Prochlorococcus marinus str. NATL2A: one gene and its partner. The protein of the gene in region 2 interacts with the protein of the main gene of each other region in a pairwise test. Links are inferred from orthologs where the notes say so. Each region holds a gene or a part of one and is shown on either strand. Other genes may lie near its edges.

Region 1 (5,246 bases), 280 kb from region 2 along the record:
TTGATCTAAAGATCGAAAGTCATGGAGATGGGTTAGCGTTCTTGACTGGGCTAACGAAAGGGAATGTCTCTTGGACCTCAGGGACAGCTGATCTAAGCTTGTTGATTAGAGGAACCCCTGCGAAACCGGTTGCTAATGGTTTTTTGGTTTTAAAAAACAGTGAGCTACTTTTTCAAGATAAAGAAATTAATAATTTGAATAGCACAATAGTTTTTGATTTTAATCGAATTGAAATCCGTGATCTAAAAGCAAATATGGGGGCTAACGGCATTATTAGCAGTCAAGGTGGAATTTCGTTGTTTGATTCTCAATTAAGTGAAAGCGAGCCATTGGCTCTTTCGATAGAAAAAACACGTATTAAGACGGCATTTACTGACATCAGAGCTTCGTCTAGCCTTGTTGTTAAGGGATCTATTTTGAAACCTCAATTATCAGGTGAAGTCTTTATCTCAGAAGGTTCGATTTTTGCTAAAAGGGCTAAAAATCCAAGTAAGACTTCATCTGAAAAATCGGATCGTTATCAAGATTCTAAGGTCAGAATAATTCGTAGATTACCAGAACAAAACTGGAACCAGAAAGAACCTCTGGTTTTATTTATTCAAGATGAAGATGCACCTGCAAGTCGAATAGTTAGTGCTGGTTTGCCTAATGGATTTGAATCACTAACCTTTGATAATTTAAAGCTCGCACTTGGCCCTTCATTGCGATTAGTTTCTCAACCCTTGGCAAGCTTTGAAACAAATGGATTCCTTATCTTGAATGGCGCTTTTGACGAGACCCTTGATGTTAGTGGAGTTATTAAACTTGATAGTGGCTACGTTAATCTCTTTACGACTACTTTTAATCTAGATCAAAGTGAACCAAATGTAGCCGTATTTGTACCATCTATGGGCTTGGTTCCATATATTGATGTGACTCTGAATAGCCGCGTTCCAGATAATGTTAGAGACGTAAGTAATTTTTCCTCTAATGGCATGGCATCATTTGGTATTGGAGGATCTCGTTTCGTAAATGTTGAAGTGGCGGCTTCTGGACCTGCAGATCGCATTAGTGAAAATTTTCAATTGAGAAGTACTCCATCTTTGGGAAGAAGTGAGTTGATAGGACTTTTAGGAGGTAATTCTCTTGCAAATCTAATAAGTAGTGGAGGCAATGGTGATGTACTTGCGAGCTTTTTGAATAGATCTTTTGCTTCGTATCTTCAAGGCAATATCAATGGTTTTTTGAGTGATAGGCTTCAAATATCATTGTATCCGGCATATATAAATGGATCAGATTCAGAGGATGATACTAGTGATAGTAGTTCTTCAAGTGCTGACCAGGAAGATACTAATCTACCTGGTCAACAGGCATGGGTGACCGAAATAGGAGTTGATCTTAACGATAAAATTAATTTCTCAGTTCAGGCTGCTCCTAACCGAAAAGATATTCCACCGAAAGGAAATATTACTTTTCAAATGAATCCCAACGTAGGTCTACTAGGCTCGTTTGATAAGAATGGGAATTGGCAAAGTCAACTCCAACTCTATTTTAGATATTAAATAATGAATAGTTAAAAAAAATGATCTACTTAAAAAATGCTCAGTTAGATAGATTTTTATCTTCTTTTATTGCTTGATTAGCCATTAAAGGAATATTTTAAAGATAGTAAAAATTATCTTTGATTAAATAGTTGATCTAAATCAAATGAGTACAAACTTTTCAGTTCCTGAGCCTACCCCCCAGCTAGTAAAAGTAGCCGAGAGTGCAAAAGAGGCTTCTATTTCGCTTGGTCAATCCACAAACAAACAACGGTGTGAGGCTTTGACTGAAATGGCAAATGCTTTGAATGATAATGCTGATGAAATATTAAAAGCAAATGTTCAAGACCTTGAAAGGTCAGAAAAAGAAGGGTTGAATAAGTCACTTCTATCAAGACTTCAGTTAACAAAAACTAAACTCAAAGGATGCATAGACGGAGTCCTCAAAGTTTCAAATCTTGCAGATCCAATAGGTAAAAGACAACTTCATAGGGAATTGAATGAAAACCTTATTCTTGAGAGAGTGACAGTTCCATTAGGAGTCTTAGGAGTGATATTTGAGTCGAGACCAGATGCATTAATACAAATAGCGTCTCTTGCTGTTCGTTCTGGTAATGGAGCGTTATTAAAAGGAGGAAGTGAGGCAAAAGACACAAATCAAGCAATAATGGATTCTCTTGATAAAGGATTAAGAAAAGCAAATGTGGGTTCTGGGGCGTTGTCTTTGCTTACCACACGTCAAGAAAGTCTAGGCTTACTACGTTTAGATAAGTTTGTAAATTTGATAATACCTAGAGGTAGCAATGAGTTGGTTCAATTTATTCAAGAAAATACTCGTATCCCTGTCTTAGGGCACGCTGATGGAATTTGCCATTTATATGTGGATAATTCTGTAGATATTGATAAGGCTATAAGCATAGCTTTAGATAGTAAGATTCAATATCCTGCTGCTTGTAACGCAATTGAGACATTATTAATTCATGAAGATATTGCCGAGATGTTTTTGAAGAAAGGCTTGCCAATTTTTTCAAGTGAAGGAGTTACTCTAAAGGGAGATACAAAGAGTCAAGCTTTAGGGGTAAAAAATAAGGCTGATGAATCAGACTGGTCTAAAGAATATCTTGATTTAATTCTTTCAATAAAAATTGTTCGTAATGTAAACGAAGCTATTGAACATATTCGTAAATATAGCTCTCGACATACAGAGGCAATAGTTACTGAAGACAAGATGGTTGCTGAAAAATTTTTAAGTTCGGTTGATAGTGCAGGTGTTTATCATAATTGCTCTACTCGTTTTGCAGATGGTTTCCGATATGGGTTTGGAGCTGAAGTTGGTATAAGCACACAGACTCTTCCACCAAGAGGACCAGTTGGATTGGAAGGCTTAGTTACCTATCGCTATTATCTCAGAGGTGATGGTGATCTCGTTAAGGACTTCGCTTCTGGAGATAGAAGTTTTTCTCATATTGATCTACCATTATGAGTCAACTTCATAATTTAAGCGCAATTCATATCAAAGATATTAATCTATGGGCTCATGTAGGTGTTTTAGAAAGTGAGCGAATACATGGTCAAAGATTTCTTCTTGACCTCAGTTTTTGGTTGGAATTGGATGAGTCATCCAAGCTTGATAAATTAGATAAATCAATAGATTATAGCGAGGCAGTTAAAGCTGTTAAAAAACTTTCATTTGAAATCAAATGCTTAACGATTGAATATTTTAGTGATCAAATTTTGAATCTTCTTGAGTCTCTATATGGTCCAGTGCCAATTCATATTCTGCTGACAAAATGCTCTCCACCAATAGATGGATTTACTGGAAGTGTTCTAATCGAAAAAAAGAGAAATTTCTTATTTCCTATTAATTAATTGTATATAAACAAAAGACCAATTTTTCTTGTTCATGGTTTGTGGAACAATCCTAAATTATTTGAAAAATTAATTAAAAAAATAAACGAAGATGATTATGAATTGTATAGACCACATTTGCCACACAAATATGGAAAGACCTCCCTTAAGCGTTTAGCTCTAGATCTTGATTCTAAGATTGAAGAACTGGTGGGTCCTGAAATCGAAATTGATATTGTTGGTTTTTCAATGGGTGGATTAATAAGCAGGTTTTGGTTACAAAATCATGATGGTTTTTTAAGAACTAAACGTTTTTTTAGTATTGGTACGCCTCATTTTGGTACTTACACAGCTCAAATGATCCCTTCATTTTTGATGCCAGGTATTGCTGAGATGAAAAGAGGAAGTCGTTTATTATCTCTATTAAATAATGACTTGACTTCCTTAGAAAAGGTCGAATGTACTAGCTTTTTTACAAAATGGGATTTGATGTCATTCCCAGGCTGGCAGGCAAAACTTTCTATTGGTGAGTCTTATCACTTACCTGTGTTGACACATAAAGAATTGATAACAAATTCTAGCTCTCTTGATATTTTGGTCAAAAAGATTTTTAAAAATAGCTAATTAAGACCACTATGTCTTATTAGTGCTTCAGTAGAGGGAAGTCTTCCTCTAAATTGTTTGAAAACCTTATTGGGTGAACGACTACCACCAAGACTAAGAATTGAATCTCGATATTTTTTACCAATCTTTCTTACTTCATCCTGATTAGCAAGGCCTGCCTCTTCAAAAGCGGCAAAGGCGTCAGAACTGAGTACCTCAGCCCATTTGTAAGAGTAGTATCCAGCAGCATAGCCACCAGCAAAAATATGACTGAAGGCACAGAGAAATTGATCTTCTGGAATAGGCTCCATTACTGTTGTATTTTTTGCGATTTCTCGTCGAAACTCATCTGGGGAAATTTCTAAATCTTCATTCCATTGACTATGGAGTTTTAGATCAGTAAGAGCAAAATGTATTTGCCTTAAAGTCGCTAGCCCAGAATTAAATGTTCTGCTTTGCCTTAATTTATTGATTTCAGATTCTGGTAATGGTTCTTTCGTCTTCCAATGTATTGCTATTTCAGAAATTGTTTGATCCTCCAAGCACCAATTTTCCATGAATTGGCTTGCTAATTCGACAGCATCCCATTCGACGTTATTAATACCGGCTGCTTGAGGGTAATTTATAGTTGTCAGCATATGTTGTAGTCCATGCCCAAATTCATGAAAGAGAGTTTCTACTTCTTCGAAACTCATAAGACTGGGTTTGTTAGCAATTGGAGGAGTTTGATTGCAGACTAAATAGGCTACTGGGAGAACAATATCATCTTTTGTTTTTTGATTTCGGCACAAACATTCATCCATCCAGGCCCCTCCTCTTTTTGTCGCAGGACGACTGAATGGATCTAGATAAAAAGATGCAATTTTTTGGCCATCTATATTTTTAACATTGAAGAAACGAACATCTTCATGCCATAAAGGAGCTGTATTAATTGCTTCTTCAATGTCAATTTCAAAAAGTCTTTTGCACAGATTGAATAGACCATCAAGAACTTGATCTAGAGGAAACCATGGCCTGAGTTTCTCTTGGTCAAGATCGTATTTCTCTTTGCGAAGAACTTCGGACCAAAAACTTATATCCCATGGAGATAGCTCAAAATCTTCGTTTTCTCCATTTCTTTTGGCACACTCACGAAGATGTATTACTTCTTTTTCGGCATGATGTATTGCTGCTATTCGTAATTCTTCTAGTAACATCTCAACAGCTTCTTCATTGTCCGCCATCTTTGTGGCTAAACTAATTTCACACCAATTTTTATATCCTAATAGTTTTGCC
Region 2 (5,303 bases):
ATTAATTCCACCAAATCAATTCTTTGACCTTGAGGAGATTTTAGAACCCTATTGCAGATAAGATTTGATCAATTGCTTCTTTTTTCTTGCTAATCATTCAAGTGACTAATGCCAGAGAGGTTGTAAGGCAGCGAATTGGTCGATTAGGAGAGAGACTTATAGGGAAAGTTGCTGATGCTGATGCACAGGTTGAAAAGGAACTAATGAAAGAGATGGAAATAGCTTTTCAAGAGTTTGGTATCGAAGCAAGAATTCTCTCAGTAAGTGGAGTAAAAACTGATGAAATGAATTGTTTGGAGATTCCACTTAAAGTTAGATCAGAAAAAGATGTTTTTCTTAAAGACGAATAAACTTCTCCTTTAAAAACTTATTTAAATTATCAATCTCATCAATTTTAAGAATAATTGCTAGACAATAAAAGATAATCAGACTAATTCCAGATGAAATTATTAATTTCAATAATAAATTGATAAAACTATAGGGTAAAAATATTATTTTAAAAATAAAAAATGAGCAAATACCAGAAATTAAACCAATTAGAATAATTCGTAGATTCTGAGCTAATAGATTAGGTAAATCTAGTTTATCTAATTTATGGTTTAATTTAAATAGTAAAAGTGTACAAGCGAAGAAGTTAACAAATGTAGTTGAAAAGACTAATCCATTTACTCCTAAGTTTAGCGGTGATAGCTCCCCCCATGGACTTGAACCTCCTATGAAAAACCAGTCAAAAAATAAATTTAGTAATATTGCTATGATTGATATTCTAAATGGTGTTTTTGCATCCTCTATACCATAAAAAACTCTCACCAATAGATCTCTACATAGATAAAAAGGCATTCCTATTCCATATGCAATTAATAGTTGACTTACTACATCAACCGCATTTTGATTGAATGAACCTCTACCATAGATTAATATAACTATTGGAGTAGAAAGTGAAATAAATATCGACCCTAAAAACACCATAGAAGTCGAAGAAAGAATTAATCCCTGATGAATTTTTTTGATCAATTTTAAATGATTTTCTCGAGCTCTTAAACTTACAAAAACCGGTAATAATGGAATTAAAATAGTATTTGATACTATTCCAAGAGGTGCTTGAACTAAAAAGTTTGCGTAACTTAAGGCAGCTGCAGCACCTACTATTTTTGATGCAAAGAATAAATCAGTAAAAACATTAATTTGTATCATCCCTGAAGAAAGTGATGCAGGGGCAATCATGCTCAAGGCCCTTTTTATTTCTGAATATTTTGTTTGTATTGAAAAACTTATCGCAAATATTCCTTTTTTAATTAGGAACGGTATTTGAATTAAATATTGAGATAGGGCACCTATAAATGTTGCCTTTGCTAAAATAATTCCTCCTCTCATATTCAGTGTATCTAGATCAGTCGTATTTCCTTTATTTATCCAAAAGTTTGATATTGAAATTATGATTATTAGACTTGAAATTAATGGAGATATAGAGGGAATGAAAAATTCTTTTTTAGCATTTAGTGATCCAAATCCAAGACCTATTAATCCAGATAGAAAGATTATTGGAGACATTATTTTTAATTGATAGGATGCTATTTCTTTTATTTCAGGGGTTAAACTCGGTCCAACTAAATTAATCAAAAAATCAGATGAAAAGAAAATAAATAAACTTATAATTAATAGTATTATAGATAAAATATTATTGATTGAACTTATAAATAATCTACTCTCAACTTTATTTTTATCTGCCAATAGTGTAACCATTGAGTTATGTAATGGACCATTAATACCCCCTAACAGGACTAAGAAAAAACCAGGTATAATATAAGCATAATTATATGCATCATATGCAGCATTAATTCCAAAAGCACCAGCAATAACTAATTGCCTAGCCAACCCTCCAAATTTGCTCAATAAAGTTCCTAAACTTACGAAGAAAGCAATTTCTTTGATTGATTTCGACATGTTAAATTTGAAAAAAGAGAGCTTTCATTTCCTAAAACATTTTGTAGTTCTTGTTTTACTTGGATGTTAATTAAGTGATTGAAATTGGTGAAACCATTATTAAGTTTCCTCCTCTTAAAGAGGGAATATTGATTAAGAGATATAAGAGGTTTTTGGCCGATATTGAGTTGGATGATGGAGAGGTTGTTACAGCGCATTGTGCAAATACAGGACCAATGAAAGGGGTTTTGTGGCCTGGGCGGAGAGTCAGACTCAAGTATTCTCCTTCACCTAAACGTAAATTAGATTGGTCTTGGGAGCAAGCTGAGGTTCCTAGTCACAATGAGAACAAGAAATGCTGGGTTGGTATTAATACATCTTTGCCTAATAAGTTGATTAAACATTTAATTGAAGCAAATTGTTTAGAGAGGCAATTTGGTCAAATTTCAAGCATTAAGCCTGAAGTTGTTTATGGTTTAGAAAGAAAAAGTAGAATTGATCTATTGCTTTATCCAAGCATTCAGAATGAAGATAGTAGAAAGATTTTTGTCGAGGTTAAAAATACAACTTGGTGTGAAGATTCTTTAGCATTGTTCCCAGATACAGTAACGACTAGAGGTCAAAAACATTTAAAAGAATTAATGAGTGTTTATCCAGATTCTCGAGCAGTGCTAATTCCTTGTATTAGTAGAAGCGATATAGAACTTTTTGCACCTGGTGAAATAGCAGATCCTGAGTATGGGAGGTTGTTTAGAGAGGCATTAACTAAGGGTGTTGAAGTGATTCCATGCGCATTTGGTTTCTTTATAGATCACATCACTTGGGAAGGTATTAGACCTTTTCAGAAGTCGAGAGAAAATAAACAATTTTAACATAAATCACAGGTGTATATAGTTTAGCTATTTTAACTAGTCCTTGCTTTTGATTGGACTATTTCAACTCTGTGTAGGATTTGTAAATTCAATTAATTGAGTTGATAAATGTGTAAATAAGAACATATTTTCAAGACCAAACTCTTTTTTGTATCAACACTTACATCTTGTAAGTATATGTTGCATACATATTTAATATTGTATAAATTTTGGATTAACTATCCATTTCTTTTTCTCGAAGTAAGCATCATTTATGACCACTGCTTTGCAATCGCCTCCAAGGCGAACTACTTCTCGTCTCCAAGACGCAAGTCTTTTGAACGGGCCAATGCTTCTTCTAAGAAGTATTAAAGGTTTTAGAAGAAGTCAGTCTTGGGCATGGCTAGCCTCTATCCCATTGGCTCTTCTGGGATTAGGTGTTTTCACTTTCTCTGCTAGAGCTGAGGTTGCTCTCTCAGATTTAACAGGACCACAAGCCGCTTCTTTCTTGGCTGACAACCTTTGGTTATTTATAGCCACAATCCTCGTTATTTTTATGAACGCGGGATTCGCAATGGTTGAAGCTGGTATGTGCCGTCAAAAAAATGCGGTCAACATTTTAGCTAAAAATTTATTTGTTTTTGCTCTTGCTGTTACTGCCTACTGGGTAATTGGTTATTCATTAATGTATGGCGGTTCAGTTATTGATGGATGGCTTTATTTCCAAGGCTTATTCGTTGATCCTGACCCTTCAGGTGCACTTGAGTGTGCAGCCGCAGGAGATACAGGTTGTCTTGTCCCAGCAGTTGATTTCCTTTTCCAATCTGCTTTTGCTGGTACTGCTGCAACGATCGTTTCAGGATTGGTTGCTGAGAGAGTCAAATTCGGTGAATTTGTTGTTTTCTCTATAGTTTTGACTGCTTTTATCTATCCAATTGCAGGAAGTTGGCAATGGAACGGTGGTTGGCTTGCTGAACTTGGTTTTATTGATTTCGCAGGTTCATCTATTGTCCACTCTGTTGGAGGTTGGGCAGGTCTTGTTGGAGCAATGCTTCTTGGACCTCGTATTGGCAAATTTGTTGATGGCAAAGCTCAAGCGATGCCTGGACACAATATGGCTATTGCAACTTTAGGAGCACTAATCCTTTGGATTGGTTGGTATGGATTCAACCCTGGCTCAGAATTAGCTATGGATCAATATGTTGCTTACGTTGCAGTTACAACAACTTTGGCAGCAGCTGGTGGCGCAATCGCCGCTACAGTCCTATCTACCATTACTTCTGGTAAGCCTGATCTAACCATGATCATCAATGGCATTCTTGCTGGATTAGTAAGTATCACTGCTGGTTGTGGCAATATGACTTTTGCTGGATCTTGGCTTGCTGGTGCTGTAGGTGGATTAATCGTCGTAGTTGCAGTAGCTGCTCTGGATTCTGCAGGCATTGATGATCCAGTTGGTGCATTCTCAGTTCACGGTGTTTGTGGAGTTTGGGGAACTGTTGTTATCGGCCTTTGGGGCGTTGATGGCATGGATCCTGGAGCTGCAGGAATTGGTCTTCTCAATGGAGGAGGAATTAACCAATTCTTCATTCAAGCATTGGGTGCAGCTGCTTATGGCATATGGACTGTTGTGACATGCTGGATTGCTTGGCAAATTATTGGTGGCTTCTTCGGAGGTATCAGAGTTAGCGAAGCAGAAGAGACACAGGGACTTGATATTGGCGAGCATGGAATGGAGGCTTATCCTGACTTTGCTTCTAGCTAGTTAACTTGTTTAATTGTCTTACATTAAATCTAAAAAAGCCCAGAATATATCTGGGCTTTTTTATTGTGGTTTAATAGTGATGAGATTCCTATCAATTTGTTTTTTACTATTTAATTGAAATGGATACTCAAGCCTTTAAGCAAACTCTTCATAAATCGGATCGTTACAACCGAAGAGGATTTGGTTCAGCAAATAAGCGAGCCCAAGCACTTGCAGAGGCTTATCAAAGTGGTTTAATTGGATCTATTAGAGAAAATGGAAATCTTTTAGAGCACGGGAGATTAAAAGTTAAACTTGCAGAAGCTTTTGGATTTTGTTGGGGAGTAGAAAGATCAGTAGCAATGGCTTACGAGACTAGGAAGCATTATCCAAATGAAAGAATTTGGATCACTAATGAAATCATTCATAACCCCTCTGTGAATGATCATTTGAGGAAAATGAATGTTCTTTTTATTTCTGAGGAAAAAGGGGTTAAAGATTTTTCTGTAGTAAAAGATGGAGATGTAGTAATTCTTCCTGCATTTGGAGCAACGGTTCAAGATATGAAGCTCTTACACGATAGAGGTTGTCATATTATTGATACCACTTGCCCATGGGTTTCAAAAGTTTGGCATACTGTCGAAAAGCATAAAAAACATACATTCACATCAATTATTCATGGCAAATATAAACACGAAGAAACTCTAGCGACTAGTTCTTTTGCAGGGACTTACCTAGTCCTATTTGACCTTGAAGAGGCGAATTATGTTTCTGATTATATTTTA

Evidence for each region. The genes of interacting proteins can lie anywhere in the genome.
Region 1: the proteins of sfsA (region 2) and PMN2A_RS03070 interact in binary tests that used the Escherichia coli proteins (3 or more experiments, as listed by UniProt). The link is inferred for Prochlorococcus marinus str. NATL2A from one-to-one orthologs.

What each region holds. Positions count from the first base shown.
Region 1 is NC_007335.2:576,113-581,358, forward strand. The notes cover bases 950-3,844. They hold PMN2A_RS03070 (glutamate-5-semialdehyde dehydrogenase), read left to right. Parts: upstream 950-1,686; coding sequence 1,687-3,003; downstream 3,004-3,844. Other genes in these bases: PMN2A_RS03065 (translocation/assembly module TamB), read left to right, coding at 950-1,541; PMN2A_RS03075 (dihydroneopterin aldolase), read left to right, coding at 3,000-3,389; PMN2A_RS03080 (esterase/lipase family protein), read left to right, coding at 3,390-3,844. In the rest of the region: more of PMN2A_RS03065, read left to right, coding at 1-949; more of PMN2A_RS03080, read left to right, coding at 3,845-3,992; PMN2A_RS03085 (M3 family metallopeptidase), read right to left, coding at 3,989-5,246. UniProt on the Escherichia coli protein: Catalyzes the NADPH-dependent reduction of L-glutamate 5-phosphate into L-glutamate 5-semialdehyde and phosphate. The product spontaneously undergoes cyclization to form 1-pyrroline-5-carboxylate.
Region 2 is NC_007335.2:294,545-299,847, forward strand. Bases 955-3,906 are described here. They hold sfsA (DNA/RNA nuclease SfsA), read left to right. Parts: upstream 955-2,018; coding sequence 2,019-2,795; downstream 2,796-3,906. Other genes in these bases: murJ (murein biosynthesis integral membrane protein MurJ), read right to left, coding at 955-1,944; PMN2A_RS01545 (ammonium transporter), read left to right, coding at 3,049-3,906. Outside these bases: PMN2A_RS01525 (DUF3181 family protein), read left to right, coding at 1-61; PMN2A_RS01530 (hypothetical protein), read left to right, coding at 102-350; more of murJ, read right to left, coding at 337-954; more of PMN2A_RS01545, read left to right, coding at 3,907-4,539; PMN2A_RS01550 (4-hydroxy-3-methylbut-2-enyl diphosphate reductase), read left to right, coding at 4,659-5,303. UniProt on the Escherichia coli protein: Binds to DNA non-specifically. Could be a regulatory factor involved in maltose metabolism.